DNA from 3 places in the Brucella sp. NBRC 12950 genome. Region 1 is predicted to be linked to each of the others. Evidence: predicted binding sites of a transcription regulator. Region 1 holds the regulator's gene; each other region holds the start of a gene.

Region 1 (10,842 bases):
TTTCCACGACCCGGTTGCGATGGCTGGCTTTACCTTTTGTCATTGCCGGGCTTGTCGTTTTTATACGAACGCCATTGCCGGATATTCTCGTTAGCGAGGATGCAAAATTTGTGGCCGTGCGCTTGCCTGATGGTAAATTCGCAGCCAATCGCAGCAGACCGCCAAAATTCACAGGTCAAAACTGGCAGACAGCCTATTTGATCGAAACGTTTATTCCGCCGCAGATTATAAAAAAGCAGAAGCTGGTATCCGCCACTGATGCGTTTGTCTGCGAAGAGGGACTGTGTACGATCCCTTTGCGGGACGGGCGGATGTTTGCTTATACCGCGCAGGAGGAAATGAAGGACATCGCCTGCAATATTGGCGACATCGTCGTTCTTGCGATAGCAGGCAAAAATCTGAGCTGCGAGCGCCCTGATGTGCTCGTGGTGGATCGAAAAGAGCTTGCCTTAAAAGGAACGCTTGAACTCAGGTTGGGGCAGAAAAAGCCCTCGAAAGGCGAAGCTGCAACAGTTTCGGCTGTCCATGAAGTCGACAACGAAGATAAGATCTACCGATTCGAACCGGCAAAACCTCGTAAATTAGCCGGCTATGCAGATGATCTGAGCTTTGCCATTGATGCGCCCGCGAGGCCTTGGCACCTTCATCGTCTTTATTCGCGAGCAGCGCGGGGGCTAGCTGAGCGCGAATATCAAAAGAAGGCTGGCTCTGAAAAGAACTCCAAGCTCGAAGCGGCTCCAGCTTTTACAGATAAATCAGAGCCACTCTAGTTCATGGTTTTCTGGCAGACTTACAGCCATTCCAGCTAAGAATGAATCGTTGGAACCGCTGAAATTGATTGTCTTTACGCATTATCCGACGCATCGCAGCAGAAAAAGAAATCAGTCCGGCGAACTGATTTCCCTGCGGAGACGCTTCGCACTTTTGCCGGAAATACTATGAACATTAACCGCCACATATCTCACGGAAGTGCAGCGGTTATGTGTAACATTTAATAGCGTCGGATCAGACCGATAAGCTTGCCCTGAACGCGCACGCGATCAGGTCCGAAGATGCGGGTTTCGTAAGCCGGGTTTGCTGCTTCCAATGCGATGGAAGCACCTTTGCGGCGAAAACGCTTCAATGTCGCTTCTTCGTCGTCCACCAGTGCGACGACAATTTCGCCCGGATTGGCTGTATCACCACGTTTAATGATGACTGTATCGCCGTCGAAAATACCGGCGTCGATCATCGAATCGCCTTTGACTTCCAAAGCGTAGTGTTCACCGGCACCCAGCATTTCCGGAGGAAGGCTCAGTGAATGTGTCTGATTCTGGATAGCCGAGATCGGCACACCGGCAGCGATGCGTCCCATCATAGGCACAGAAACCATTGTTGAGGAATCATTGTCCGCCATGACCGGAGCAGGGCGCGCCGGTGGAGGAGGGGGAGCTTTACCAAGGCTTCCTTCGATGACGCTCGGAGCGAACTTCTTTTGCGAGTTCAAGCCCGGTGCTATCGAATCTGGCAACCGCAGGACTTCCAGAGCGCGTGCTCTGTTAGGAAGTCTGCGGATAAAGCCACGTTCTTCCAATGCCGTGATGAGGCGATGAATGCCCGATTTCGAGGCTAGATCGAGAGCCTCTTTCATCTCGTCAAAAGACGGAGGGATGCCCGTCTCTTTAAGACGTTCATGAATGAACAGCAGAAGCTCGTGCTGCTTACGGGTCAACATGCGCTACACCCTCCAAACCAGAATCAAATAAAAACAAAACCAGAACGAACACTATATGTTCCAGTCTTGTTCTGCAATGGTTTTAAAATGATTAATGAGGGCGGGAATTGATGCCGTTCGTTACAGCATCAATATTGTGCAAGGATCTCCAAGCGCTGCAGCTGGCGCATTTTCTTCTCTGATCAGTAGTGCATTGGAACGCACAAGAGCAGAAAGCATCGAAGAATCCTGAACTGGAAATGGCTTTACAATCAATGTGCCGTCGATTGCCTTTTCTACCGTCGCACGAACAAAGTCCCTACGATGATCGTTTGCATTCATTGGCTGACCCAATTTCGCGGGACGAATATCTGCAGTTAAGTCAGTGCCCGATAGCTTTGCCACCAATGGGCGCAGAAATACGAGACTGCAGACGAGACTTGAAACCGGATTACCCGGCAGGCCGATGACATGCACGGTTTTACCCGAAACCGTCTTGCGGCCATACATCAGCGGTTTACCCGGGCGCATGGCGATCTTCCAGAAGTCTAGATCGACGCCGCAATTCTGTAAAGCCCCGTGAACGTAATCGCGATCTCCAACCGACGCGCCGCCAATCGTCACAAGAACATCGATGCCATCTTCGAGAACGGCACTAATTGCGGATTCGATCTTCGCAGGGTCGTCGATGATGATGCCCATATCTTCAGGCCTGCCGCCTGCGCGGCGAACGATTTCGGCGATGCCGACGCTGTTGGAGGCGACAATCTGGTCCTGGCCGGGAGCCGTACCGGGCGGTACGAGCTCGTCTCCTGTCGCGAGTATTGCAATGCGGGGTTGTTTGAAAACCGAGATGGCTGCGTTGCCGCTGGCCGCAGCAAGGGAAAGTGCCGGGGCGTCGAGTGCTTTTCCAACTGGAAGAACAACATTGGCCGGTGCAAAATCGAGACCTGCACGACGAATGTGGCGGCCTTTATCGAGACCTTGCCGGATCGTCAGCTTGTCGCCGGAGCGCTCCGTGTCTTCCTGGATAACGATGCTATCAGCGCCTGCTGGCATTGGTGCGCCGGTGAAAATGCGGACCGCCTGACGTTCGCCCAGCTGCCCATCGAAACGCTTACCGGCTGCTGATTCGCCAATTACGGTGAGTTCAAGCGGATAGCTGATATTTTCAGGTGAGATCAGCGCATAGCCATCCATGGCAGAGCAATCAAAGGGAGGTTGCAGAAGGTGAGCCTTCACAGGTTCAGCAACGACGCGTCCACCGGCTGAAGTCAAAGGAACCTGCTCAGAACCGTGTGGCTCTGCCGAGCTCAGGATACGTGCAAGGGCTTCATCGACCGGGAGAAGGGACATTGGCTTCCTCTCGTAGAAAATAATCTCGTTATTTCGCTTGTTCTGCGCATTATCTCACACAGGCTGCTAAATGCTCATGCTGGAAATGCTTCGCTGCTTAAAGCAGATTAACTGCGGCCATGAATTGATTTGCCGCAAGTTCGTTTGAAAATCAGGCTGTCCAGTCGCCTGATTTGCCACCACTTTTTGCGGAAACGCGAATATCGGTAATTTCCATGTGGCGATCAACGGCCTTTGCCATGTCATAGATGGTCAGGCAGGTGACTGATACGGCAGTCAGCGCTTCCATCTCAACCCCTGTGCGGCCTTTCAGCTTCGCAGTCGCAGAGACGCGTAGGCCGGGAAGTGATTGATCCGGTTCGATTTCCACCGAGACCTTTGTCAGCATCAATGGGTGGCAAAGCGGAATGAGATCAGCAGTCTTCTTCGCAGCCATAATGCCTGCCAGGCGGGCAGCACCGATAACGTCGCCTTTGGCGGCATTGCCTTCCAGAATGAGAGCCAGAGTTTCTGGCTTCATTTTGACTGCACCTTCAGCCGTTGCCTGGCGTTCAGTCTCAGCCTTATCGCCGACATTGACCATATGGGCGGCGCCAGTCTGGTCGATATGGGTGAGTTTGGCTGTCATGGCTTACACCTTGCCGGTCAGAAGTTCGCGGGTCGCCTGAGCAACGTCATCCTGGCGCATCAGGCTTTCGCCGATGAGGAATGTTCCGATATCCGACTTTTCAAGACGCAGGCAATCATCATGGGTGAAGATGCCGCTTTCGCCGACCAGAAGACGGTCCGAAGGCACCATCTTTGCGAGGCGTTCGGAAACAGCAAGATCGACTTCAAACGTGCGCAGATTGCGATTATTAACGCCAACAAGACGCGATGAAAGCTTCAGCGCGCGTTCGGTTTCTTCTTCGTCATGGACTTCAATGAGAGCATCCATACCGAGTTCGAAAGCGGTTTCTTCGAGCGCTTTGGCCAGATCATCATCGACGCTTGCCAGAATGATGAGGATACAATCTGCACCCCAGCTGCGCGCTTCATAGACCTGATAGGTGTCGAAAAGGAAATCCTTGCGCAAGGCGGGCAGCGAGCAGGCATTGCGTGCCGCTGTCAGAAATTCCGGTGCGCCCTGAAAAGATGGCGCATCTGTGAGAACGGACAGGCAGGCCGCGCCGCCGTCTTCATAAGCCTTGGCCAGCGCTGGCGGATCAAAATCAGGGCGGATAAGGCCTTTGGAAGGGCTCGCCTTCTTGATTTCAGCAATGAGCGCGAACTTGTTGGCTGCGCGCTTGGCTTCCAGTGCCTTGAGAAAACCGCGTGTTGCAGGCTGATCCTTGGCCTGCGCCTTCACTTCTTCGAGTGGAAGACGAGCCTTGGCAGCAGCGATTTCCTCGCGCTTGTAAGCTTCGATTTTCCGCAAAATGTCGGTGGACATGGTTTGATCCTCTCCGTCAGAGCGGGTTATCGTTTGACACAGCAATGACCTTTTGCAGAACGGCCAAAGCTGCTCCGCTGTCGATGGACTGCGCTGCAAGAGCAATGCCGTCCTTCAGGTCTTTCGCCTTGCCGGAAATCACCAGAGCTGCGGCAGAGTTCAAGAGCACAATATCGCGATATGCGTTCTGTGCACCTTCAAGAACACCAAGCAGCGCTTTTGCGTTAACTTCGGCCTCTCCACCCTTGAGCTCCGACATATCGACCCGACGAAGGCCAACGTCTTCCGGTGTAATCTCAAAAGTACGAATAGTGCCGTTTTCAAGTGCTGCAACCTTTGTGGTTCCTGCCGTGGTCATCTCATCGAGACCATCGCCATAGACCACCCAGGCGGTTTCAGAGCCCAGTTCTTTGAGAACCTGAGCCAGAGGCTCAACCCATTCTGCCGAGAACACGCCAACCAGCTGGCGCTTGACGCTTGCCGGGTTTGAAAGCGGACCGAGCAGATTGAAAATCGTTCGGGTGCCGAGTTCAACGCGCGATGGTCCGACATGACGCATCGCAGAATGGTGCATCGGCGCAAACATGAAGCCAAGACCGGCTTCATTGATGCTGCGGCCAATCGTGTTTGCATCGGCTTCGATGTTCACACCAAGAGCTGCCAGCGCATCTGCTGCACCTGATTTGGAAGAGAGAGCGCGATTACCATGCTTTGCAACCGGAACGCCTGCACCGGCCACGACAAAGGCGGAACAGCTGGAAACGTTGTAGGAGCCGGACTGATCTCCGCCAGTGCCGACAATATCTACAGCGCCCGCCGGAGCGGAAACTGGAAGCATTCGTGAGCGCATAGATGAAACAGCACCGGCTATTTCCGGCACTGTTTCACCGCGAACACGCAGAGCCATCAGAAAGCCGCCGATCTGTGACGGCGTAGCCTGTCCGGACATCATGATGTCGAAAGCTGCCTTGGAATCCTCGAGCGACAACGGATTGCCGGAGGCAGCCTTGGCGATATAGGGTTTTAAGTCAGCCATTATTCCATGTCCGCCGCTGATCAGAAGGCCAATGCATTGTTGATGACGGTCTGGTTGATCCGCACCGGATACTGCTTCTGCAGTTCGCCAACCATCTGTTCAAGAACATCATCTGTGAGTGTCGTTGACAGATAGGTCCGCTGCTGTTCAGGAATTGCTTCCGGACCTGCAGCGGTTGGTTCGGTGACTTCAACAACCTTGAACAAGATCTGCGCATCGTCAGATGCCGCAGCCGCTGTACCGGTGTGGTCGTTTGCGCCACGGAATACCTGAGCGGTTGCAGCCGAGCCAAAATCCGCATCGTTAGTGTTGCGGGTGATGCCGCGCTTGGTCTGCTTTTCAAGGCCAGCTTCAGCAGCAATCGCATCGAGCGTCTCACCGCCATCCAGGCGCTTCTTCAGCTCTTCCAGACGCTGGTTCAAACGCTTGACGGCTTCTTCGCCCTTCCATGCTGCAATGACCTTGTCCTTAACTTCATCAAGGGTGCGGTCGCGGGCAGGGGTGGTGCCATCAATCTGGTACCAGAGATAACCGGTGTTACCCATGGTGAGCGCATCGTTATCGAAGCCCTGTTCTGCCTGGAATGCGGCAGCGAGAAGCGCTTCGGAGTTTGGCAGTTCAACTGCTTTGCCAGTTGGATCGTTGCCTTCGGCATCGATCGCGTCAATAGTTACGGTCTTGAGGCTGAGACCCTTGGCAACATCGGCCATGCTTGCGCCGTCTGAACGCTGCTGTTCATAGGAATCGTGAATGCCGTTGATGCTGCTGATTGCAATGTTGGTTGCAACGGTATCGCGAATTTCGCCTTCAACATCCGACAGCGACTTGGTGTTTGCCGGATTAACTTTGGTAACGCGGAGAATGACCGGGCCGAATGCGCCCTTAACAACGTCACTTACGCCGCCTTCATTAAGGCCAAATGCTGCTTCTGCGATAATTGCATCTGGAAGAGCGGTCTTTTCGAAGGTTCCGAGAACCAGATCAGCTTCGCTCTTGCCCTGTTCTTTGCCGATATCGACAAAGCTTGTGCCTGCTGCGATTTTCTGCTGTGCGGCCGTAGCAGCTGCTTCATCAGCAAAGTTCAGCTGTTCGATGGTGCGCGTTTCAGTGGTGCTGAAACGGCTCTGGTTCTTTTCGTAATATTCCTTGATTTCATCCTGCGTGACAGCAGCAGCATCGGCAATGTCCGACGGCTCAAGCTTCACATAGGTAATCTTGCGGTATTCCGGAGCTTTGTATTCATCCTTGTGCTCTTCAAAGTAAGCCTTGAGAGCGTCATCGGAAGGCGCTAGAACAGCATCGGCCTTTTCAGCCGGGATTGTGATGTAATCCGCGCTGCGGCTTTCACCCTGATAAAGAGCAAGCGCCTTGAGCATGGTGTTTGGCATTTTCATGCCGTCGGTTGCTGCTTCAACAATCTGCTGGCGACGAGCAACTTTCGCGCGGTTATCGAGATAGTCCTGCGCACGAATGTTTGACTGGCGCAGAACTGCATCGAACTGTGCGCGGCTGAAGTTGCCGCTGGCATCCTGGAACGATGGGTCTTCGCCGGTCAGACGCGCAATGCCATCCTTGGAAAGACCAAGCTGCATGTTGCGTGCTTCTTCATCCAGAACAACGCCAGCTGCGAGCTGTGCAAGAACCTGATTGTCGACACCGAACTGTTGTGCCTGTTCGCGGGTCAGTCGCTGACGGAACTGCTGCGACAGACGCATCAGCTGTTGCTCGTAAGCAAAGCGATAATCTGTTGCGCTCACTTCCGACTTGCCAGCGCTCAGCGCTGCATTGCCAGACATGTCGCCTCGGAATGCATCAGCGATGCCCCAGACTGCAAAACTCAGAACGAGCAGACCGAGGAGAAGCTTAGCAACCCAGGATTTGGCGGCATCACGCATACTGTCGAGCATTGGAAACCCTTTAAGAACAAAACAAAGCCCGGCTATCGATAAAGATAACCCGTGTGAGGGGATAACCTTAAGCTAGGCCATGATGCAAGTTCTCATTGAGCGTCAACCACCAAGAACATCGCCAAGAACGTTGCATTGCGTGACGAATACGCTTAGTCAGTGGCAAAATTTGGCGCCGCTCACGCAAAAATATGCGGTCCGGTGTTCTTTAAGGCGAGGAGAATGAAATGACTCCGGGAATCCGTCCTCTGGTTGCTGGCAACTGGAAAATGAATGGTACAGGAGAATCCCTCACGGAATTGCGCGCGATTTCTGCGGGCCTGAGTTCCGATCTGGGTCGTAAGCTTGATGCCGTGATCTGCGTTCCGGCGACATTGTTGTCGCGCGCTGCTGAAACGCTTGAAGGTGAAACAGTTGCGCTTGGCGGTCAGGATTGTCACCAGAAAGTGTCTGGCGCACATACCGGCGATGTTTCGGCAGAAATGCTGAAAGAAGCAGGCGCAAGCCACGTTATCCTCGGCCACTCGGAACGTCGTACCGATCATCGCGAAGCCAGCGAGCTGGTGCGCAGCAAGACTGAAGCCGCCTGGGCTGCTGGTCTTATTGCGATTGTCTGCGTTGGCGAAACCGCTGATGAGCGCAAATCAGATCGTACACTTGATGTGATTGGCGACCAGCTTGCAGCTTCGCTTCCCGAAGGTGTGAAGGCTGAAAACACGATTGTTGCTTATGAGCCAGTTTGGGCCATTGGTACTGGTCTGACGCCAACTGTTCAGGATGTGCGCGCAGCCCACGCATTCATGCGTGACAAGCTCACCGAACGTTTTGGCACCAGCGGCGCGCATCTGCGACTTCTCTATGGTGGTTCGGTCAAACCAGCCAATGCCATCGAATTGTTGAGCGTGCCGGATGTCGATGGTGCATTGGTTGGCGGAGCCAGCTTGAAAGCAACAGACTTCCTCGCCATATGCGAAACTTATCGTAATCTGTGATGAGCATCTGCGTCCTTTAATCTATATCGGGCGCGGGGCTTGGATTATCATGCAATAGCGTGTAAAGAGCCGCTCTATCTATTTGTATCATCGCTATCCGGGGCGGAAATCGCTTGGTTTTTCCCGGTTATGCATTAGTCCAGAGATATAAAGACCGTAACCTATGCAGACCATAGTCATTGTCATTCATTTGTTGATCGTTCTGGCGCTTGTTGGCGTTGTGCTCATCCAGCGTTCCGAAGGCGGTGGCCTTGGTATCGGCGGTGGTTCGGGCTTCATGACGGCACGCGGCGCGGCTAACGCGCTGACCCGCACGACAGCTATTCTTGCGATTGGCTTCTTCGCCACTTCGCTCGTTCTCGGCATCATGGCCCGTTATGGCGAAAAGCCAACGGACATTCTGAACCGTATTCCTGCAGCTGGCAGCACGCAGAATCCTCCTGCTGGTGGAACTGGTACCGGTACTGGCGGTGGCATTCTCAATCAGCTGGGTGGTGAGTCTTCGCGCACCAATGAAGCTGAAACACCTGCTTCGGGTGAAGCTCCATCAACTGCACCAGCGCAGCCTGACAGCACTCAGCCACAGGCTCCACAGGTTCCAAGCTCACAATAAGAGCTTTGTAATTGCTGAAAATTTGAAAACCGGCTCGAAAGGGCCGGTTTTCTTTTTGTTAAGCATCAGATTGCAAAGTGTTGCACACGGGCAATAGCCCCTCTCGAATCGTGAGGGATAGCTATTGTGGATAATTGAGTAGTGCTGCCCTTTGCAGTATGGAGAGCGAAAGCCTGAACGCGATACTGCGACAGGTGTTTTCCGCACTGCTTGGGTTTTCGGGAACAGATCATGTCTTCACGTTTTATTTTGATGGCTGGCATTGCAAGCCTTTGCATTGGACTTACGGGCCCAAGTTTTGCAGCTGGTGCTGAAGCTGAACTTACGGCTGCGGCAACGGGTGTTCAGCAGGTCGCTATGGCAAACGATGCCAAGGAAAAGCCTGCAAAGAAGAAAAAGAAGAGCGCTTCGAACGCAGGTGCTGCGAAGAAGGTTGCCCTCAACCGCTACAATATCGACCCGCGCTATCAGGCGCAGACCGTATCCTTCACCGGTTACGAAGCTGGCACGATCGTCATCGATCCTGCGAAGTATTTCCTTTATCTCGTCGAAAGCTCGACCACTGCGCGCCGTTACGGCATTGCGGTCGGTAAAGTCGGACTTGAGTTCAAGGGAACAGCAACTGTCAGCGCAAAGCGCGAATGGCCACGCTGGATTCCGACTAAGGAAATGATTGAGCGCAATCCTGCTCAGTATGGTCGCTACAAGAACGGTATGGACGGCGGTCCAGGCAATCCACTTGGTTCGCGCGCCATGTATCTGTTCCAGGGCAACAAGGATACGTATATCCGTATTCACGGTACCACTCAGCCATGGACAATCGGCAGTCCGGCTTCGAACGGTTGCTTCCGTATGACCAATGACGACATTCTGGATCTCTATGATCGCGTCGGCATGGGCGCAAAAGTCGTCGTTCTCTAATTTTTTGTAGAAATACCCGAAAGGCCGGGATTTTCCCGGCCTTTTTTCGTGCGCGTGTAACAAACAACGCTACAGGCTGCGAGCAGGACTGAACTTGGTGGAAGCATCCGGTTATCCCATATGGGAGGCTGAACGGGTGTGATTTTGATGGAAAAAACGCTGTTCACACTTTTTTTAGTGGCGGAATCAGCAAGAAGGGTCTAACGACATAAGCCCATGGCGCGATATGTATTCATCACAGGCGGCGTGGTTTCTTCCCTTGGAAAAGGCATTGCCGCAGCAGCATTGGCTGCACTCCTTCAGGCACGCGGTTACCGCGTGCGTATCCGTAAACTCGACCCTTATCTGAACGTCGACCCCGGCACGATGTCGCCTTACCAGCACGGTGAGGTGTTCGTCACTGACGATGGTGCCGAAACAGACCTTGATCTGGGCCATTACGAGCGGTTCACCGGTCGTCCTGCAAATCAGCGGGATAACATCACCACCGGTCGCATCTACCGCAACATCATCGAAAAAGAACGCCGCGGCGATTATCTCGGCGCGACGGTTCAGGTCATTCCTCACGTCACGGATGAAATCAAGAACTTCATTCTTGAAGGCAATGACGATTATGATTTCGTGCTGTGCGAAATCGGCGGTACGGTTGGCGATATCGAAGCCATGCCGTTCCTCGAAGCTATTCGTCAGCTCGGCAACGAACTGCCACGCAACAGCGCAGTCTATATCCATCTGACATTGATGCCGTATATTCCAGCGGCAGGTGAACTCAAGACCAAGCCGACACAGCATTCGGTCAAGGAACTGCGTTCGATCGGTATTGCTCCGGATATTCTTCTGGTTCGTGCAGATCGCGAGATTCCGGCTTCCGAACGCCGCAAGCTGTCGCTTT
Region 2 (10,842 bases), on a different contig from region 1:
ATTGTTTCGTGGGCAACGGCGGGTGTCGATCCATCGATCATGGGGACTGGACCAATTCCTGCTACCCGCAAAGCGCTTGAAAAAGCTGGGTGGACGGTTGCTGATCTGGAACTGGTTGAAGCGAATGAAGCCTTTGCAGCTCAATCCTGTGCTGTCGTTCGCGATCTTGGTATTAATCCAGAGATCGTGAACGTCAATGGTGGTGCAATTGCGATTGGCCATCCGATCGGTGCGTCCGGTGCGCGTGTGCTGACCACCCTGCTATACGAAATGAAGCGTCGTGGCGCAAAACGCGGACTTGCAACGCTTTGCATCGGTGGCGGCATGGGTGTCGCTATGTGCGTTGAGCGGTCGTAATACCAAAACGCCATGAGACCAGAACGCCATGGGTATGGCTCATGGCGTTCTGGTTAAGCCCACGTGACGATTGAACTTTTTCAAGGCGTGACGCGTCAGCATCTTGAGCTGCCTTGGTATAAGAGGTTTAAAAGTTAACAGCGAGCGTCAGCATCACTGTCACGGAGCGGCGAATTCTTGCCGCTCTAGGGTATTTGGATAGGATCAGCCACTATATCTGGTGAGAACAAAGCCGGAAAATATGCGGATCAGCGATTCGTCGCCGATTCGTTCCGGCTTTGGCCTGAAGGTTAATAAAAATCGGTTCTCATGTGATGAAAGCTTTAACTAACTGTCAGGAAATATTGATATTTTATAAATAGACCATCTGTTGCCTCAGCTCGCAGAATGGCTTCCGAGATAAAAGTTAACGCGGCCACAGGTTTGTTCTGGTTTCGGGCTGAATATTAACTGAGGTGATTCATTATATGGTGGGAATTGGGCATTCAGCCACTATATGTTGCCGTGAACAAAAGGCGAAGGAAGTTCTGTGAGCGATTCGTCGCCGATTCGTTCCAGAGTCGTTCTATTTATTAAAAGGCACGTTTGTTAAGATGCGGGCTGATGGAAGACCAACCTTCAATCCTGTGTTTTAAAACGGATGGTCATTTGAAAGCCGTTTTGTTCTTTTCAGGGTGCACGCGAGATAAGTTCCGGATAGAACAGTAAAGACTGGATCGTGCCGGAAACGTCCCGAAACATGGATTGAAACTTAACAGGAGCGCTTTCGGCTCAAGTCATATAGTGCTAACGCATGGCTTTACGTATGGCATTTGTTCCGGGAATTCTATTATTGGCATGAACCAACTCCCTGCCCATGATCTGCCGCTGACCTTGAGCGGCCGCGGTGTTACTGCGGTTCTGGGGCCAACCAATACCGGCAAGACGCATCTCGCTATCGAGCGGATGCTGTCGCACGGCAGTGGCATGATAGGTCTTCCGCTGCGCCTTTTGGCGCGCGAGGTCTATAATCGTGTGGTTGAGCGGGTAGGGGCTGCCAATGTTTCGCTGATTACCGGCGAAGAAAAGATCACGCCACCGACTTCGCGTTATTCCGTCTGCACAGTCGAGGCCATGCCACGCCGCACGGATATGCCTTTCGTGGCTATCGACGAAGTGCAGCTGGCAGGCGATCTTGAACGCGGCCATATTTTCACCGATCGCATTCTGCATCTGCGCGGCCGTCAGGAAACGCTGCTTTTGGGTGCAGGCACCATGCGCGGCATTCTTGAAAAGCTGTTGCGCGGGATTACGGTGGTGACGCGTCCGCGCCTGTCGCATCTCACTTATGCGGGTTCAAAGAAGATCATCCGCCTGCCAAATCGCTCGGCGATTGTGGCCTTCTCTGCGGAAGAAGTTTACGCCATTGCCGAGCTGATCCGTCGTCAACGCGGCGGTGCAGCGGTGGTTATGGGTGCTCTTAGCCCACGCACGCGCAATGCACAGGTTGAGCTTTACCAGTCTGGCGATGTCGATTTTCTGGTTGCGACCGACGCGATTGGCATGGGGCTCAATCTCGATGTTGATCATGTCGCCTTTGCACAGAATCGCAAATTCGATGGCTATCAGTATCGTGACCTGACGCCGGCTGAGCTTGGGCAGATTGCGGGCCGCGCCGGGCGTCATCTGCGCGATGGTACATTTGGTGTGACTGGACAGGTGCGTCCGCTGGACGATGAAATGGTCGAGCGAGTTGAAGCCCATGACTTTGACCCTGTGAAAGTTATGCAATGGCGTACAGGGCGTTTCGATTTTTCATCGTTGAGTGCGTTGCGCTATTCTCTTGAAACGCCGACGCCGATTGAAGGACTGACCAAGGCGCTGCCTGCTGTTGATCAACAGGCGCTTGAAAATTTGTCAAAAGACGAAGACATTGTGCGGCTTGCAAATTCGCCTGCGCGGATCGAACTTTTGTGGGATACCTGTGCGCTCCCCGACTATCGTAAGATTGCGCCGGCACAACATGCCGATATCATAGCAACCATCTATCAGGATCTGGTCCGCCGAGGGAGCGTTGATGAAGATTATATGAGCGAACAGGTGCGCCGCGCCGACAGTACAGAGGGGGAAATCGACACTCTGTCTCACCGCGTGGCGCAAATCCGTACCTGGACTTTTGTGTCGCACAGGCCGGGATGGCTTGCCGATCCGACACACTGGCAGGAAAAGACGCGCGAAATTGAGGACAGATTGTCCGATGCGCTGCATGAAAGGTTGACGAAACGCTTTGTAGACCGCAGGACAAGCGTGCTTATGAGGCGCCTGAGAGAGAATGCCATGCTAGAAGCAGATATCAGCTCGACCGGAGACGTAATTGTCGAAGGCCATAATGTCGGGCAACTGGAAGGATTCCGTTTTACAGCCGACGTTCAGTCCGATGGACCGGATGCGAAGGCAGTAAAGACGGCTGCACAAAAGGCGCTGGCCGCCGAGTTTGATCGTCGTGCGGAGCGTTTCGCTGCTGCTCCCAACGGCGACTTCGCACTCGGTTCGGATGGCGTTCTGCGCTGGGTTGGGGCAACTGTCGCAACACTGGTTGCAGGCGACGATGTTCTGAAGCCACGCGCGGTCATTTTAGCTGATGAGCAGCTGACTGGTCCGGCACGCGACAAGGTTGCAGCCCGCATCGAACGTTTTGTGGCGCATCATATCGAAACCATTTTGAAGCCTCTGACCGATCTCAGCGCCGCCGATGCGCTGACCGGCATGACGCGCGGTCTGGCTTTCCAGATCGTCGAGAGCCTTGGCATTCTTCAGCGTCGCGATGTGACCGAAGAAGTCCGTGGTCTTGATCAGGATTCCCGTGCCGCTCTTCGCCGTCTTGGCGTGCGCTTCGGTGCCTATCATGTTTTCATGCCAATGCTGCTGAAGCCTGCACCTGCTGGCCTCATCACGCTGCTCTGGGCATTGAAAAACGATGGTCGCGAACGTGCCGGTTATGGTGACGTGGTCAATGTTCTGGCCGCAGGCCGTACATCGGTTGTCGTCGATCCGGCTTTCGATCATCAGTTCTACCGCCTTGCAGGCTATCGCGTGCTGGGTCGTCGTGCTGTTCGTATCGATATTCTGGAACGTCTTGCTGACCTGATCCGTCCGGCTCTTGCCTGGCGTCCGGGTTCGGGTACCCGTCCGGAAGGCGCTTATGATGGTGGACGCTTCATCGTCACGCCGGCGATGATGTCCATTCTCGGTGCAACCACCGAAGATATGGAAGAAATCCTGAAGAGCCTTGGCTATCGCCATGAAGCTGCAGAAGCCGCCGCTGTCACAGCAAAGCTCGCTGAACTCGATGCATTTGCGGCTGCCGCCGCGCAAGCTGAGGCTGTTGTTGAAGATACCGTCTTCAAACCAGCTGTTCCTGCTGCCGCACCTGCGAGCGAAGCAAAGCCTGCTGTTCCTGCGGCTGAACCTGTACCTGCACCGGTTGAAGCTGCTGCTGCAGCGGAAGTCTCGGGTGAAGAAAAGCCTGCCGTTCAGCTTACTGAAGCGCCTGTTGAAGAACCAAAGCCTGTTCTTCTGTGGCGTCAGGGCCGTTTTGAAGGCCGTAATAACCGTAATCAGGACCAGAACCGTCAGCGCCATAACCGCCCACAGGGTGGCCAGGGCAATGAGGCTCGCAAGTCTGAAGGCGGTTCGGAAGGCGGCGAAGGCCAGAACGCGCGTGACAATCGTGGTGGCAAGCGTTTCGACAAGAATCGCCGCAACCATGATGGCGAAGGCCAGAACAAGCGCGAAGGCTTCAAAGGCAAGCCACGCGATGGTAATCGCGATCGTCAGCCTAAGCGTGACCATGGCAATAATCATCAGGGCAACAAGCGCGTCGAGCAGGAACGTCCGGTACGGATTGATCCCGATTCGCCTTTTGCCAAGCTTCTGGCGCTCAAGGAGCAGTTGAAGAAGTAAGATGACCGGCGAACACGGCGCAAGACAGCGGATCGACAAGTGGCTGTTCTTTGCGCGCGTGGTCAAATCAAGATCGCTGGCGGCGAAACTCGCCGTCGGCGGCAAAGTCCGCGTCAATCGCGATAAGATTGAGCAGGCAGCCTATCAGGTTAAAGTCGGCGATGTTCTGACGATCACGCTTGATCGGCGCATTCTGGTTTACAAGATACTTGCCCCTGGCGAGCGACGCGGTCCAGCGCCCGAAGCGCAGCTTCTTTATGAAGATATGACGCCCAAACCTGTACCGGGAGATCAGGTCGCTGAGCCAATACAGCCACGACGCGAAAGCGGTGCAGGCCGTCCAACCAAGAAAGAACGTCGCGAAACTGATCGTTTGCGCGGCAATTAGAGTGAATCCCAATAAGTGGGCATCGGTTTTCGGGCGTAGATGCGCGTAAAATTGGCCGGATAGAGCATTTCAATTGAAGCAGGAAACGCTCTATAGCGGACGCGATGACGCAGGATAGCGCCTCTGTGCGATAGAAATTGCGTATCAAAGCCTTAAAATAAAAGTCTTTTCCGCGTTTAGGTTCATAAACGAAATGTCGTTTCAGATGTTCGTGACATAGTGATATTGCGGCGATTGGGCTCTTGTCATGGGCAGATAAAGTCGTTACCTCACCGTTGGCGATTGCAAGGGCATGAGCTGGCAAGCAAGCCACACGCCGTAGCCACCATATGCGTGACACATATGTCGTGACCGGAGCGAAATCATTCAGATGTCCGATCTGAGTGTTCAAACAGCCAGTTCAGGATAGATAAGCCGTTCCTTCAAATAGAAGGTTGGCAACAGGAGTTGGACAATGACTTATGTCGTGACCGATAATTGCATTCGTTGCAAATATACGGACTGCGTCGAGGTTTGTCCTGTCGACTGTTTCTATGAAGGCGAGAACATGCTCGTCATCAATCCCGATGAATGCATCGACTGCGGCGTTTGTGAACCGGAATGCCCAGCGGAAGCCATCAGCCCGGATACCGAGCCGGGTCTCGACAAGTGGCTTGAGCTGAATGCTGAATATGCTGCCAAGTGGCCTAATCTGACGGCTAAGAAGGATGAACTTCCTGAAGCCAAGGAAATGGACGGCGTAACTGGCAAGCTTGAGCAGTTCTTCTCGGCAGAACCGGGTTCGGGCGACTAAAAATCGCATTGCGGGCGCGTTTTGTCTGCACGAATGCGCGAATACAGCCTATTTTAAGGGCGTCTAAAGTTGCCGAAAGTAAGATATTTGGCAATTTGTTGATTCTTGCGCAAAATTGTGTTAAGTTGCACAGATAATTTCGGTGACTGGACGTCAACTCGTGGCGCAAACGCATTAATCTCTGAAAGGGCTAGCTTTTTTTACTGGGCTGTATGGCACCGGAACGGATTTTTGCGATTTCGCGTCCGTCCCTAACCAACCTTCCCGGTAGATAAATCTGTGTCCGAGACGCGCTTCCAGTTCAAACCGCAACGACTTCCGTGCCTCTCCCAAGTGGCGCGGTCGATATCATGTGTAAACCGGCGAGTTGCGCCGGGCACAACAGGGAGTATTAGAGCGTATGACATCCCAGCAGAAGAAGACACCGGCTCGTCAGGGTTTCAAGACCGGTGAGTCCATTGTGTATCCAGCTCACGGCGTTGGCCAGATCGTAGCCATCGAAGAGCAGGAAGTAGCCGGCCATAAGCTTGAGCTTTTTGTTATCGACTTTGAAAAAGACAAGATGCGCCTCAAGGTGCCAGTCGCCAAGGCTGTCAGCATCGGTATGCGCAAGCTGTCGGAAACCGACTATGTTGAGCGTGCTCTCAAGGTCGTTCAGGGCCGTGCACGCGTGAAGCGCACCATGTGGTCGCGCCGCGCTCAGGAATATGATGCAAAGATCAATTCCGGCGATCTGATTATGATTTCTGAAGTTGTCCGTGATCTGCATCGTGCTGAAAATCAGCCAGAGCAGTCCTACTCGGAACGCCAGCTGTATGAAGCAGCGCTTGATCGCATGGCGCGCGAAATCGCAGCTGTGAACAAGCTTTCAGATACAGAAGCTGTCCGTCTTATCGAGACCAATCTCGCCAAGAGCCCTAAGCGTACCAAGGCTGATGCCGACGCTGAAGGCGATGTCGACGGTGATGAAGTCGAAGCAGCGTAATCAATTACGCCCGCATTTCTTTACAGCGGTTCCAGTTAAGAATGAATCGTTAGAACCGCTGTAACTGTTTGTTTTATGCATTGTCCGACGCAAAACCGCTTCGCACTTTTGCTGGAAATGCTATAAAAAAGCCCGCCATTGGCGGGCTTTTTATTTATGGGGCGAAGAGTAGCTGCTCTTGCCCAACGGGCTATGTGTCCTATTTTCTTGGTATCTCAAAGATTTATCGCACTCCGGATGGAACCGGAGGGTACTTTCTGCGTTCTTCTCAAACCAGTTCGTAGCGGGTTTGTTTTGCGGCGTACCAGTCTGGCCTCAGGACAGGTCTGTGAAAGGCAATTTGAACGAATACAAGGTGTTCATTCAATTGTTCTTTGCAGAGCTGGAATAGTTTCAGTTTCGGGCCTCAGATTTCCCTGAGAGCACCGCAGCCAGAACAGGAGAGCCAGATGAAGCAGTCATCAATGAGCAGTTCCTCCACCGTTCCGCCGACACGCTTGCCGATATCTGCGCGCAGCATTCAAGCGCCAGCTGCATCCTCCCAATCGATGATCCGCAATGCGATGTCTGCGCCCTACCTTGAACGCGAAGAAGAACGCGACCTCGCCATTCGCTGGAAAGAAAACAAGGATCAGGATGCGTTGCATCGGATTACCGCCTCGCATATGCGACTGGTAATTTCGATGGCCGGTCGTTTCAGAAAATTCAAGCTTCCGATGAGCGATCTCGTTCAGGAAGGCTATGTTGGTCTTCTGGAAGCAGCTGCCCGTTTCGATCCTGATCGCGAAGTGCGGTTTTCCACCTATGCATCCTGGTGGATCCGCGCATCGATGCAGGACTATATCCTGCGCAACTGGTCGATTGTGCGCGGTGGTACCAGCTCGGCGCAAAAGTCTCTTTTCTTCAATCTTCGTCGTCTGCGCTCCAAGCTTGCGCAGGAAGACGAGACGATGAGCAAAGCCGATATCTATCGCGAAATTTCGACCCAGCTCGGGGTTTCGGCAACAGATGTCGAGTTCATGGATAGCAGGCTGTCTGGTTCAGATAGTTCATTGTCAGCATCAATGAATAATGATGAATCAGGCACTTCCACACGGATGGATTTTCTCGTCGATGATCATCCTTTGCAGGACGAAGTCGTGGAAAGCACGATCGATATGGAGCGTCGCGTCAGCTGGCTTCATACGGCGCTTCATGCGCTGAACGAACGTGAGCTGCACATCATTCGCGAGCGTCGTCTGGACGATGATGGCGTGACGCTAGAAGCGCTGGGCGAAAAGCTCGGTATTTCCAAGGAACGCGTTCGCCAGATTGAAAGCCGGGCAATGGAAAAGCTTAAACTGGCCCTGCTCGACCAGCATGAGATGGCGGCTTATCAGGCCTGATTTCCCTGAAGTCGGGCCGACCAATCTTCGACCTTGCGATTTTCAAGACGGCGGACAGCATAGCGCTTCCAGCCGTCCGCAAGGTGTGGAATCTGCGCCATCAGCGCCAGCTCCTCATAATTGAGCATATCCACATAGAGCAGATGCCACACGCGATGCAGCGTCCATTCCGGTGACAGGCGCTCGACGAGGCGCATCGTGTCGCCTTCGCTGACTATACCCTCTTCAAGAACCCGGTAATACCAGCCACTGCGGCCGCTCTTCTGTACGCGGATTGCCATATCTGTAATGTCGAAGCGGGCATTGAGCTTCCAGCAAGGCTGGCGGCCCTGCGAGACTTCAACGAGCGCACTGCCAAGGCGGAAACGATCGCCAACCGCCACATTATGCTCGGTCAGTCCGGTGGTGGAAATGTTTTCGCCAAAGGCACCGGGCATTTCGAGACGCGGATTTTCACCAACATCGTCAACCCAGGTTGCATAATGATCGTGCGGGTAATGATGGACGGCCTTTTCGGGGCCGCCATGCACTTTCCTGTCGCCCTGTGCGTCGCATTCGAGCCCCTCACGCAGCAAACGAACGGGGCCAGATACCGGCTTCTTATCGATGCCGCTCGGTGCGCCACGCGGTCCCAGTGGAGCGATCTGGCCTGCAAGCAATGACTCGACGATAACTTCCATGGGCTTAAAACGTCTCGTGATTTAAACTATTCATGCGACATGCTTTATTCACTGATGATCTTGACGCGATCACCTACGGAAACTGTCGCGCCCGCCGACATGGCATTGAGCAGGCGGAAGAGTTCAAGTTTACGCGTTGTGCCCTGCATACGTGCGGGCAGGCTGCCCATTGTATCGCCAGGTTTCACTGTCACGACACGGATACGCAATGGCTTGAGCGCTTCCTGTTCGGTCGGCGTCAGCAGACGGAAGGACTGTGTTACAGTTTGCGATGCAGGCTGCAGAGCAGTGCTGCCTTTCGGTGCAGCCGTCAGGAAGCGATAGACCTTATTGTTGGTGCCGATCACCACAATGTCGAACTGCCAGCGATCAGCGCTTGCGCTCGCAGTTGCAGCAGGCATGCCGTTGATCGTGATCGGACGGATCGAGCTTTCATCAAGCCCTGTCACCCAGCCCGACTTGATATAATCGGTGAGGTTTGAGCCGGAAGGCAGCGATGCGCCGTCAAAGCGGATTGCCACTTCGCCCGGACCGCTGGCCATAACGGCATTGGCAGAATTGTCGATGGTGAAGCCAGCAGGAGCCGTAAAGGTTACGCCGAGCTTTGGATGGATGAAGGTCTGCTCACGCACATAGCCTTCATTTGGCGAGTCGCCGTAAAGCAGCCCGTCGATACCATTGAGGAAGGAATCGCGATCCGTGGTGCCGACACCCGGCGCACCGATGCGGCGCGCGTGGCCGAGCGCAAGCTGAATGCGCTGTGGCGTTGCCGGATGGCTTGCAAGGAAGTCGAGGCTTGCATCGGTTGCACCCGATACGGAGCGGAAATCGGTATAGGCTTCCATCGACTGCAGGAAGCGGGCGGAGGCAAAAGGATCGTAGCCTGCTTCGCCAATCATCTTGATGCCGATAGCATCGGCCTGCAGTTCCTGATTGCGCGAGAACTGTGCAAGGCGAAGCTTGCCGCGGATGGTTGCTTCGCGGCTTGCACTCTCATTATGCAGCACTTCGGTTGCGACACGACCCGCAATAGCCGTTTCGGCTTCCTTTTCCTGACGAAGAATGCCGTGATTGGCAACGACGTGACCCATTTCATGCGCGATGACGGCTGCGACTTCGGACGAGTCGTTAGCCAGCGCCAGCAGGCCGCGCGTTACGTAAAGAAAGCCGCCCGGCAAAGCGAAGGCATTGATGTTGGGGCTGTCGAGGATTGTGATGCGATAGGTTTGATCCGGCTTGTCGGAAACCGTTGTCAGATTGCCGACGATCTTGGCGACCATGCGTTCAAGCTTCGGATCTTTATATTCGCCGCCATAGGTGGCGAGGATGCGCGGATGCTGTTGCGCGCCGATCTGTGCCAGCCGGTCGTTACGAGTGACGTTTTCAACGGTGACAGGATTTGAGGAAGGCTGCAGCCCAAGATCTTTGCTTGAATTGATCGACTGACAGCCTGAAATCAGGCTGACAGCAAGCAAGCCAAAACCAATGGCTGGTTTCCGCCAATTGCGCTGTGCCCGTTCTGGCAGAGAAAGGGGGAGACACAGGGAGGCCCGGAGACGGGTCGTGTGACGGAACAGTATTTTACCCTCGCAATTGAATCAGCACCGATAGCATTGGCGCAAATCTAGCCATAGACTGAAGTACCTACAAGAAGTAGATCAGTCCTCAAAGCCGTTCTTCAAGGCGAATGCGAACAAAATATGTCCACAGCGTTAACTCTATTTGAGCTTTGAGGTTTCACCACCGATATAGTGTTTCAAAGCTTCCGGTCCAGATGGCGACAGCAACTCATGGGCAGGGCCTTGTGCGGAAATTCGGCCATTGTCGAGAAATAGCAACAGTGCGTCGAGATAGAGCGCGTCTTCCGGCGTATGCGTGACCATCAGAACGGTCATGCCGTTTTCCTTATGCAGCTCCCGCACAAGATCAAGCATCTGGTGCCGTAGGGCAGGGCCAAGCGATGCGAAGGCTTCGTCCAGCAATAAGACGGGTCTTGCCCGTACCAGCGCGCGTGCAATTGCGACGCGCTGGCGTTCGCCACCCGAAAGCGCTTCGGGTTTGCGGCTTTCTTTGCCTTTCAGCCCCACACGCTCCAGTGCCGTCGCGATAGCGGCGCGGTCCTGCTGGTTGAGCTTCAGGTTCGGAGAGCGGCCAAGCCCGACATTCTGTTCAACGCTCAGATGAGCAAACAGATTGTTTTCCTGAAACACCATCGATACGGGCCGAGATGCTGGCGGCAGGCTTGTTACATCTTCATTGCCGATTTTGATTTGCCCTGACTGCGGGGTTTCAAAACCGGCAATCAGGTTAAG
Region 3 (10,842 bases), on a different contig from region 1:
ACGATTCTCAGAATGAAGCTTTGACATCATGAGCCTTCCTACCAATCCTGCCGATAACCTCGCCGCTCTCATCCGCTGTCCTTCCGTAACGCCCGCTGAAGGCGGCGCGCTTACGGCACTCGAAGCGATGCTTGAGCCAATGGGCTTTTCCGTTCAGCGCCCCGTCTTCACTGAAGAAGGCACGCCGGACATCGAAAACCTCTATGCGCGTAAATCCGGTAACGGTGCTCATCTGATGTTTGCCGGCCACACCGATGTCGTGCCTCCGGGCAATGAAAGCGACTGGAAACATCCGCCTTTCTCCGCCGCTATCGAAGACGGCATCATGTATGGCCGCGGCGCAGTCGATATGAAGGGTGGCATTGCCTGCTTTGTGGCTGCTGTCGCACGACATGTTGAAAAGCACGGTAGCCTCAAGGGCAGTGTCTCCTTCCTCATCACAGGCGATGAAGAAGGCCCGGCAATCAACGGCACAGAAAAGCTGCTGCAATGGGCCAAGGATCGTGGCGAAACATGGGATGCTTCGCTTGTCGGCGAGCCAACCAATCCGGACACGCTCGGCGACATGATCAAGATCGGGCGTCGTGGCTCAATCTCCGGCACGATCACAGTGCATGGCGTGCAGGGTCATGCTGCCTATCCGCATCTGGCAGAAAATCCGGTTCGCGGTGTAACCACGCTTATCGACGGCCTGCTTTATCCGGCTTTCGATGAAGGCACGGATGATTTTCAGGCCAGCAATATGGAAGTGACGACGGTTGATGTGGGCAACACAGCAACAAACGTGATTGCAAACAAGGCGACCGCTTCCTTCAACATCCGTTTCAACGATACTTGGACCGCAGACAGCCTGAAAGCTGAGATCGTCTCGCGTCTCGAAAAGGCTTCGCGCAACGACCGTCTGCGCCCGGGCCGTGGAACGCCAATCAAGTATGAACTGACATGGCGTGAACACCCGAGCCATGTCTTCCTGACCCGCGATGAGAAGCTGATCGGAACACTGACCTCTTCAGTGGAAGCTGTCACCGGCAAACGCCCTAAGCTTTCCACATCAGGCGGCACGTCGGACGCGCGCTTCATCAAGGATTATTGCCCGGTGGTGGAATTTGGCCTCGTCGGACAGACCATGCACATGGTCGATGAACGCGTGGCTCTTGCCGACCTCGAAGGACTGACACAGATTTACGAACGTTTCATCGCTGATTTCTTTGGGTAAAGGAATTACATGCCCAATCTGGATAATATTTTCAGATACTTCACGGGCGTCTGGAAGATGATGCTTGGCCGCAAAGACGGCCTTGCATATCTCGATATCTCCGCAGAAGATTTCTGGACATCATTCTATGCGATTGTCGTTGCTCTGCCGCCGCTTCTGGCGACCTGGGTTGCCTATTCGGCTGACCTCACGGCCGGACGCGAAGAAGCTGGCCTTCGCCTGGCAATCGTCATTCGTGCAGCAACCGTCGATATCGCAGCATGGGTGATACCGATTGTTATTGTCGGCCTGCTTGCCAAACGTATAGGCATTGCAAAGCGCTACGCTGCTTATGTGATTGCAACCAACTGGGGCAGCGCGCTTCTTGCATGGCTTTTCGCGCCAATCACGCTGCTGCAGCTGTTCTTTCCGGGGTTTCTTGATGTCGCGACGCTGCTTGCATTCGTGCTCTTCGGCATATCGATTATCCTGAGCTACCGGTTAACCTTTATTGTGTTGCAACGTCCACACGCCTATGTCGCACCGTTCTTTGCCTGCATGTTCTTCGGCTCACTGTTCATTACAGTGATCCTGCAACAACTCTTCGGCATCGGGATTGGTGCGGAGAGTTTTTAAAGCGCATCCCGAAAACTGTGAAACGGTTTTCGGACAAGATGCGCGCCTAAACAAAGAATGAGAGCGCCGATCTGATTCAATCAGATCGAAAGGCGCTCTAAAACGGAAACGGGTAATCAACGCCGATCAGATAGAGGCCATAGGGCGGCGCGACCTGACCGCAGGCTTTGCGGTCCCTGGCCTCAAGTGCTGACTGCAGATCATCAGCCGTCCAGCGGCCAACGCCAACTTCCATCAGGCTTCCTGCAAAGGAACGCACCTGATTATGCAGGAACGAACGCGCTGAAACGCGCATTTCGACATAGTCACCATTGCGCGTGATATCCAGCCGGTCGAGTGTCTTGACCGGACTTTTTGCCTGACATTGCGTTGCGCGAAATGTCGTGAAGTCATGCTCACCCAGAAGCCGCTTTGCAGCCTCATGCATCGCTTCGTGGTCAAGGCGCTTCTGCACCCACCACACGCGCTGATAATCGATTGCCAACGGCGAACGTCGATTGTGAATGCGATAAAGATAATGCCGGCCACGCGCCGAAAACCGCGCGTCAAAAGCATCCGTCGTCTTCTCGACATTGAGAATGCTGATGCGTTCATCCGCCATCACCAGATGCGCATTGAGCGCATCGCGCACTTTCGCAGCACCCCAATCTTTTGTCAGATCTACATGAATGACCTGCGCGCTCGCATGAACGCCTGCATCGGTGCGGCCTGCCGCACTCAACGTCAGATCTTCTCCGCAGAACTTCTTGAACGCCTGCTCAATCGCGTTCTGCACGGCATGCCCGTTTTCCTGCCGCTGCCAGCCGACATAGGGCGTGCCGTCATATTCGACCGTGATCTTGTAACGAGGCACCGCTCAGAGAACCTTCGTCACAGACGCTCCACGCAGAAACTCCTGCGCGGGCAAAGGCTTACCACCTGAACGTTGTAACGTTACGAGCCGCACAGCACCCTCTCCGCACGCAATCGTCAGGCGATCATCAAGTACGGTTCCCGGAGCGCCGCTTCCCTCGCCCAATGTGGAGCGCTGGAGTTTGACACGTTCAACGACACCGTTGATTTCCATCTCGCACCAGGCGCCCGGAAATGGTGAGATGCCACGGATCGTATTGTGAACGTCCTTCGCAGGCTTCGACCAGTCGATACGCGCTTCGGCCTTATCGATCTTGGCGGCATAGGTCACGCCTTCCTCTGGCTGCGACTGAAGTGTGAGACTTTCGCGCTCAAGCGCACCGAGCGCACGCACCATCAGGTCAGCACCGATAAGGCTTAAACGATCATGCAGCTCGCCTGCAGTCATGTCCGGCGTGATCGCAACTTTTTCGGCCATGGCGACAGGACCCGTATCAAGCCCCGCATCCATTTTCATGATCATCATGCCGGTTTCTGTATCGCCAGACATAATGGCCCGCTGAATGGGAGCAGCCCCGCGCCAGCGCGGAAGAAGCGACGCATGACCGTTATAGCAACCCAAACGCGGCGCATCGAGAATGGCCTGTGGCAGCAGCAGGCCATAGGCCACCACGATTGCCACATCCGCTTCGAGACTTGCAAAAACGTCCTGCTCTTCCGTGCCTTTCAGGCTTTTCGGCGTGAAAACCGGAATGCCGAATTCCTCGGCCTTTTCATGCACAGGCGACTTGGTCAGTTCCAGTCCGCGACGGCCAGCCGGACGCGGTGGCTGCGAATAAACCGCAACGACTTCATAACCCTGTCCGATGATGGCTGTGAGGATTGGCACGGAGAAATCCGGCGTCCCCATAAAGACAATCCGCATTACAACGCCCTGTTTGACGCACGCTGGCTGGCGAGCTTCTTGAACTTCTTGATGACCATATCGCGCTTGAGCTTGGAGATATGATCGATAAACAGCACACCATTGAGATGGTCTATTTCATGCTGCAGGCAGGTCGCCATCAGCCCATCGGCTTCCATCGATTTTTCCTTGCCGTCCGCATCGAAATAATTGACCTTGATGGTCGCAGGCCGCTCGACCTCGGCATAATAATCCGGGATCGAAAGACAGCCTTCTTCATAGACGCTGCGTTCGTCCGATGAGGCGACAATCTCCGGATTGATAAAGACATGCGGCGCTTTCGGCTCGTCTTCCTTGGCGAGATCAATCACCAGCATCCGCAGAGGCTCGCCCACCTGAATGGCGGCAAGGCCAATGCCCGGCGCGTCATACATGGTGTCGAACATGTCGCCGGCAAATTTGCGCAACTGATCGTCAAAGCGCTCGACAGGCTTGGAAAGCTGGCGCAGGACGGGATCGGGAAGGATGATGAGCGGTTTAATAGACATGCGCTTCACGTAATCGCTTGCGCGAGAATCGTCAATTGTAACTTGCAAAATGTTCTTGTTTTGATCTCATCAAGGCGACACGAATCAGTTAAGCTTGCGCAATGGAAAACCAGAATCTCTTGAACGAACCGCTTTTGCAGCTTGGTGCAACCTCCTTCACGCTGGGAGATATTCTCCTTGCGGGCATTGTCGTGCTGGTCCTGTGCCTCGCCATTTTCCTCATTGCGGCAGCGCGTTCTGCACGTCTTCGCGCGGTTGCGGAAGCACAGGCTGAAGACCGTGCGCGTGATGCGGAATATCGCATGGCGGAGATTCTCAAAGCACAATCCGAAATGCAGGGCCGGATGCAAACCATGGCCGAAGTGTTCGGTTCACGGCAGGCAGAGCTCAACCAGTCGATCCGTGAACGGCTCGACGGTATGACACATCGCATCGGCCAGACCATGACCGAGCAGACCCGTTCGACACATGAAAACCTCGCAAAACTGCAGGAGCGTCTTGCAGTCATCGACACAGCGCAGAACAATATCCAGTCGCTTGCCGGTCAGGTCGTGCAGTTGCAGGCGATCCTTGCCAACAAGCAGACGCGCGGTGCCTTTGGCCAGTCGCGCATGGAAGCGATCATTGCCGATGGCCTACCGCAGGGCGCTTACGAGTTTCAGGCGACACTATCCAACGGCACGCGCCCCGATTGCCTTGTAAAGATGCCAAACAACGCGCCTTCACTGGTCATCGACGCGAAGTTCCCGCTTGAAGCATGGAACTCCATGCGCGAAACGGAACAGCCGGAAGCGCGCAAGACAGCCGTTGCACAGTTCCGCCGCGATATGGAAGTGCATATCAAGGATGTTTCTGACAAATATCTGATTACTGGCGAAACACAGGATACGGCTTTCCTGTTCGTGCCATCGGAATCTATTTTTGCCGATATTCATGAGCATTTCGAGGCGCTGATCCAGCGCGCACACCGGGCGCGGATCGTTATTGTCTCGCCATCGCTCCTGATGCTGTCCATTCAGGTTATTCAGGCGATCCTCAAAGATGCTCGTATGCGCGAACAGGCGCATGTCATTCAGGGTGAAGTGATCCGTCTGATGGAAGATGTAGGCCGCCTTGATGAGCGTGTGCGCAAGCTGCAAACCCATTTTGTGCAGGCCAATAAGGATATTGACGACATTCTGGTGTCTTCCAATAAGGTCACCAAGCGCGGTGCGAAGATCGAAGCACTGGAATTTGGCCCGGCACCGGCTGAAGAGCCCCAGCGACCGACGCGACAGTCGGATAACGCTCCCACCCAAATGCGCCTGCGCGTGGTGGATGAGGATTAGAGCGCATCCGGAAAAGTGTGAAACATTTTTCGGATAAAGATGAGCGTTAAAGCGAAGATTTAGAGCGACGATCTGATCCACTCTGATCGAAACGCGCTTCAAATTCTACCAAACAAAGAAGCCCGCAACTTGCGGGCTTTGTCTTATTCAGGTTTCGACGTCGTGTCAGAGTGACCAAGATCGCGATCAGGCCAGACCAGATCACGCACGCGTTGCTTCAATACCTTGGCTTCTGGAAATCCGCCGTCACGCTTACGCTCCCAGATGAGTTCATCCTGACCGCCCGGCATAGACAGATGGATTTCAAACACACCACCTGTGCCGGGCCGCAATGCCACCTCGCCCAAGTCCTGCCCGAATGTCTGCAACAGCTCCTGCGCCAGCCATGCAGCCCGCAGCATCCAGTTACATTGCGTGCAGTAAGTGATGGAAATGCGAGGTAAAATATCCATCAAATTTGTCTCGGTTTCTGTCCAACAATAATATCAAAACAAAAAAGAGGTGCCCAAAGGCACCTCATTGTATTTTTAATCATCACCCATCTTGAGTGCCTGAATGAAGGCCTCTTGCGGGATTTCCACCTTGCCGAACTGGCGCATGCGCTTCTTGCCTTCCTTCTGCTTGTCCAGAAGTTTGCGCTTACGCGAAATATCGCCGCCGTAGCACTTGGCCGTCACGTCCTTGCGCAGCGCTGAAATGGTTTCGCGCGCCACGATACGGCCGCCAATGGCTGCCTGAATAGGAATCTTGAACATATGCTGCGGGATCAGCTCCTTGAGCTTTTCGCAAAGCACACGGCCACGCTTTTCAGCAGCAGAGCGGTGAACCAGCATCGAAAGCGCATCCACAGGTTCTTCGTTGACCAAGATCGACATCTTGACCAGATCGCCCTCACGGTAATCCGAGAGATTATAGTCGAACGAAGCATAACCCTTCGAGATCGACTTCAGACGATCGTAGAAATCGAAAACGACTTCGTTGAGCGGCAGATCATAGGTGATCATCGCACGCGGGCCAACATAGGTCAGATCGATCTGGAGGCCGCGGCGCTCCTGACAGAGCTTCATGATCGCGCCGAGATAATCATCCGGCGTCATGATGGTTGCGCGAATCCATGGCTCCTCGATTGCATCGATCTTCACAACATCCGGCATATCAGCCGGGTTGTGCAGCTCTTTCTGCGAGCCGTCCTGCATGTTCAGACGATAGACAACCGAAGGTGCCGTCGTGATGAGGTCGAGATCGAACTCACGCTCAAGACGTTCCTGAATGATTTCAAGATGCAGAAGCCCCAGGAACCCGCAGCGGAAGCCGAAACCGAGCGCTGCAGACGTTTCCATTTCAAACGAGAACGACGCATCGTTAAGACGCAGCTTGCCCATGGCAGCGCGCAAGTCTTCAAAGTCGGCAGCATCAACCGGGAACAGTCCGCAGAACACAACCGGCTGCGCTGGCTTAAAGCCCGTCAAAGCCGCTGCTGTCGGGCGGCGATCTTCGGTGATGGTATCACCGACGCGGGTATCAGCCACTTCCTTGATGGAAGCAGTGATGAAACCCAGTTCGCCCGGTCCGAGTTCATCCATCTGAACCATTTTCGGCGTAAATACGCCGGTCCGTTCTACCGGATATTTCGCACCCGTACCCATCATGCGGATGGTCTGGCCCTTTTTCAGCACACCGTCGATAACACGGACCAGAACAATAACGCCGAGATAGCTGTCATACCAGCTGTCGACCAGCATCGCCTTCAACGGCGCATTGCGGTCGCCCTCTCTCGGAGGAGGCAGCTGCTCGACGATAGCTTCGAGCACATCAGGAATGCCGAGGCCAGTCTTGGCCGAGATCATCACGGCGCGGCTTGCATCAATGCCGATCACTTCTTCGATCTGGCTCTGAACGCGCTCAGGCTCTGCTGCTGGAAGATCAACCTTGTTGAGCACAACAACAATGTCGTGATTGTTGTCGATGGCCTGATAGACATTGGCCAGCGTCTGCGCTTCAACACCCTGTGAGGCATCCACCACCAGAAGCGAACCTTCGCACGCAGCCAGCGAACGCGAGACTTCATAGGCGAAGTCGACGTGTCCGGGGGTGTCGATGAGGTTCAGCACATAGTCCTCGCCGTTCTTCGCCTTATAGTTAAGACGAACGGTCTGGGCCTTAATGGTGATGCCGCGCTCGCGCTCGATATCCATCGAGTCGAGGACCTGGTCCTTCATCTCACGCGTGTCCAGCCCGCCCGTCAATTGAATGAGGCGGTCGGCCAGCGTCGATTTGCCGTGGTCGATATGGGCGACGATCGAAAAATTTCGAATATGGTCAAGTGGTGTGCTCATGCGCGCGATTTACCAGTAAGCCGCGAAATCTCAAAGCGGTATTGCGTGTTTAATACGGGAAAAGCGGCCTTTGTCGCAGTCGTGACAACAAGTCCCCTTTGCGTTGTTGCCAAAAGGCGATAAATCACCGCCAGAAAACATGCCGCAATGATAAACTCGGGCATCATATCCGGCGTTATAATCAGGCTTTCATGCAGGAGTTCAGGATGAAGACCGAACCGAACGAAGTTCACAACAGACCAAAGCTGGTCACTGTTTTCGGCGGCTCCGGCTTTGTTGGGCGCGCGGTCGTAGCAAGCCTCACCAAGCGCGGCTATCGTGTACGCGTTGCCGTACGCAAGCCAGAGGTCGCTTATTACATGGCGCCGCTCGGCAATGTTGGCCAGATCCAGATGGTTCAGGCCAATGTCCGCCATCGCTGGTCAGTTGAACGCGCCATCATGGGCGCTGATCATGTCATCAATCTCGTCGGCATTCTTTCGGAAAGCGGCAAGCAGCGCTTCAACAGCGTTCAGGTGCTTGGCGCAAAGAACATTGCCGAAGCCACCAAGGCAGCTGGCCTCAAGCTGACGCATCTTTCGTCGCTTGCAGCAGACGCAAAATCTCCTTCGGATTATGCACGCACCAAGGCAGAAGGCGAAAACGCCGTTCTCTCCATTCTGCCAGATACGGTTATCCTGCGTCCGTCGATCATTTTCGGCCATGAAGATCGTTTCTTCAACCGCTTCGCCAACATGGCACGCTTTTCGCCGTTCCTGCCGGTTATCGGCGGTGGTGAAACCAAGCTGCAGCCGGTCTATGTCGGCGATGTCGCGGAAGCTGTTGCACGCGCAGTCGATGGCAAGCTTGAAGCCGGTAGCGTGTATGAACTGGGCGGCCCAGACGCACAGCCATTCAAGAACTGGATGAAAGACATGCTCGGCGTTATCGCCCGCAAGCGCGTCATCGTCTCGATGCCTTTCTGGATTGCCCGCATTCAGGCATCCGTTCTTGGCTTGCTGCCAAATCCGCTGCTCACCAATGATCAGGTGACGCTGCTGAAATTCGATAATGTCGTTTCGGAACAAGCCACCAAGGAAGGCCGCACACTTCAGGGCATGGGCATTACGCCAGAAGCCGTGGATGCAATCCTTCCAGCCTATCTCTGGCGCTACCGCGTTGCCGGTCAGTACACAAAGACCGGGTTTGCCTGAGACGAAAATCTAAATGAATAAAGGGGCCGAAAGGCCCCTTTTCTTTTGTCCGTTCTTTGCGGGTTTACCCCCAGATAAGCAATGCAGCCATTCCGAGTGCGCCGACGATCAAACGCCACCATGCAAACAGCTTGAAACCATGGCGCGAAACATAGTCGAGCAAATGGCGCACAACAAATACGCCTGAGATGAAAGCCATCACAAATCCGACTGCGATCAGCGCGCCATCATTCATCGACAGCATATTATGGCTCTTATAGAGATCATAAGTGAAAGCGCCGGCCATGGTTGGCATAGCGAGGAAGAACGAGAATTCAGCAGCCGAACGCTTGTCTGCTCCAAGCAGAAGCGCGCCAACAATCGTTGAGCCTGAGCGCGATACGCCGGGGATCATGGCAAGGCACTGGACAAAGCCAATCGCCAGACAGATCGGCAGCGGATAATCCATCACATCGCGATAACGCGGCTTGAGTTCCAGCTGGTCCACCCAGAGCAGAATGAAACCACCGATGATAAGCATGGCGCAAACCAACATCGGCGTTTCAAAAAGCACGCTCTTGATGAAGCCATGTGCCATTGCGCCGATGACAGCTGCAGGCAGAAATGCAACCAGAATACCCAGCACGAAGCGCCGTGTGCGGGCATCGCGCGGAAAGTCGGTCAGAATTTTGATCAGCTTCGCGGAATAAACCGTCAGAATTGCCAAAATCGCACCGAGCTGAATAAGCACCTCGAAGGTCTTGCCCGTCGATTCAAAGCCAAGAAAATGGCCAACCAGCAACAAATGGCCTGTGGAGGAAACGGGGATGAACTCCGTCAAACCTTCGATGAGACCAAGAAAAGCGGCTTCCAGAAGATTATAAATTTCCATGAAGTCAGTACCTTAGGGAGGTGAGCAGGATGAAAACGGTGCGTCTTGACGAGCTGTTAAGCATGAAAGTGCTACAATAAGCGCTTCCAGCGATTGCTTGTCTCCCGCAGGCATAGCCCTTATAGACTAAATATTCCGTTGAGGTGGCTCGAATCGCCTGACAGCAGAAATAACCTGCTGCCGGTGCAAACGCTAGCCGCAGTGCCTCACCGGGGATCAATTAAAGCTTGTCAGTCGAGAGTACCGCGTCGATTATGCTTACGCTTTTTCATCATCCTATGTCTTCAGGCTCGCGCTATGTGCGGCTTATTCTCGGCGAATATGATGTGGAAGCCGAACTGATCGAGGAACGACCATGGTCGCGCCGCAAGGAATTTCTGGCGTTGAACCCTGCTGCAACACTTCCTGTATTGTTGGCTGAACGCGATCTGCCGGTTGTTGGTGCAACCGTCATTGCAGAATATCTCGATGAAACGCGCGGCGCCTTAAAACGCAGTCGTCGTCTTTTGCCCGAAAGCCCGATGGAACGCGCAGAAGTGCGCCGTCTGGTCGACTGGTTTCTGCTCAAGCTCGAAAACGAAGTGACACGCCACATTGCACGCGAGCGGGTTTTCAAGCTTCAGATGGCCGATGAAATGGGCGGCAGCGCGCCGGATTCGACCGCCATCCGTGCAGCCCGCACCAATATTCGCCAGCACATGAAATATATCGACTGGCTGGCCGCTACCCGTGACTGGCTCGCAGGCAGTCATCCAAGCTATGCGGATATGGCGGCCGCAGCGTCCATTTCTGTGCTAGACTATCTCGGCGAAATTGAATGGGGCGAGACAAAAGCCGCGCGCGACTGGTATGCTCGCATGAAATCGCGCCCAGCCTTCCGCCCGCTGCTGGCTGATCGCGTGCGCGGACTGGCTCCAGTGGCTCATTATGGCGACCTCGACTTCTGATAATAGCCAAGCTTCGGACAAAGCTCTCAAGC

What was found. The regulator LexA, encoded in region 1, represses DNA repair genes until DNA is damaged. The targets are predictions, from matches to a motif close to TGTTCNNNNTGTGTTCNG.
Positions count from the first base shown of each region.
Region 2: QSJ70_RS19480 (helicase-related protein) is a predicted target of LexA. The motif match lies at 908-925, and genes of this name have one in related genera.
Region 3: def (peptide deformylase) is a predicted target of LexA. The motif match lies at 4,186-4,203, and genes of this name have one in related genera.

Region 1 is NZ_BSQC01000001.1:531,396-542,237, forward strand. Features, by position in the region: gene QSJ70_RS02585 (ComEC/Rec2 family competence protein) at 1-770, shown strand, start outside; gene lexA (transcriptional repressor LexA) at 992-1,714, opposite strand; gene QSJ70_RS02595 (molybdopterin molybdotransferase MoeA) at 1,835-3,049, opposite strand; gene moaC (cyclic pyranopterin monophosphate synthase MoaC) at 3,201-3,677, opposite strand; gene trpC (indole-3-glycerol phosphate synthase TrpC) at 3,681-4,481, opposite strand; gene trpD (anthranilate phosphoribosyltransferase) at 4,498-5,517, opposite strand; gene QSJ70_RS02615 (peptidyl-prolyl cis-trans isomerase) at 5,538-7,424, opposite strand; gene tpiA (triose-phosphate isomerase) at 7,652-8,416, shown strand; gene secG (preprotein translocase subunit SecG) at 8,580-9,029, shown strand; gene QSJ70_RS02630 (L,D-transpeptidase) at 9,261-9,950, shown strand; gene pyrG (CTP synthase) at 10,167-10,842, shown strand, end outside.
Region 2 is NZ_BSQC01000012.1:93,655-104,496, forward strand. Features, by position in the region: gene QSJ70_RS19475 (acetyl-CoA C-acetyltransferase) at 1-357, shown strand, start outside; gene QSJ70_RS19480 (helicase-related protein) at 1,195-4,299, shown strand; gene QSJ70_RS19485 (RNA-binding S4 domain-containing protein) at 4,301-4,687, shown strand; gene fdxA (ferredoxin FdxA) at 5,142-5,480, shown strand; gene QSJ70_RS19495 (CarD family transcriptional regulator) at 5,881-6,465, shown strand; gene QSJ70_RS19500 (RNA polymerase factor sigma-32) at 6,915-7,850, shown strand; gene QSJ70_RS19505 (MOSC domain-containing protein) at 7,841-8,530, opposite strand; gene cdlP (cell division protease CdlP) at 8,575-10,056, opposite strand; gene thiQ (thiamine ABC transporter ATP-binding protein) at 10,249-10,842, opposite strand, start outside.
Region 3 is NZ_BSQC01000019.1:44,624-55,465, forward strand. Features, by position in the region: gene dapE (succinyl-diaminopimelate desuccinylase) at 29-1,216, shown strand; gene QSJ70_RS24365 (hypothetical protein) at 1,226-1,831, shown strand; gene truA (tRNA pseudouridine(38-40) synthase TruA) at 1,929-2,684, opposite strand; gene fmt (methionyl-tRNA formyltransferase) at 2,688-3,608, opposite strand; gene def (peptide deformylase) at 3,608-4,135, opposite strand; gene QSJ70_RS24385 (DNA recombination protein RmuC) at 4,237-5,463, shown strand; gene QSJ70_RS24390 (Rdx family protein) at 5,607-5,915, opposite strand; gene lepA (translation elongation factor 4) at 5,991-7,799, opposite strand; gene QSJ70_RS24400 (complex I NDUFA9 subunit family protein) at 8,006-8,992, shown strand; gene QSJ70_RS24405 (undecaprenyl-diphosphate phosphatase) at 9,057-9,863, opposite strand; gene QSJ70_RS24410 (glutathione S-transferase family protein) at 10,118-10,810, shown strand; gene queG (tRNA epoxyqueuosine(34) reductase QueG) at 10,791-10,842, shown strand, end outside.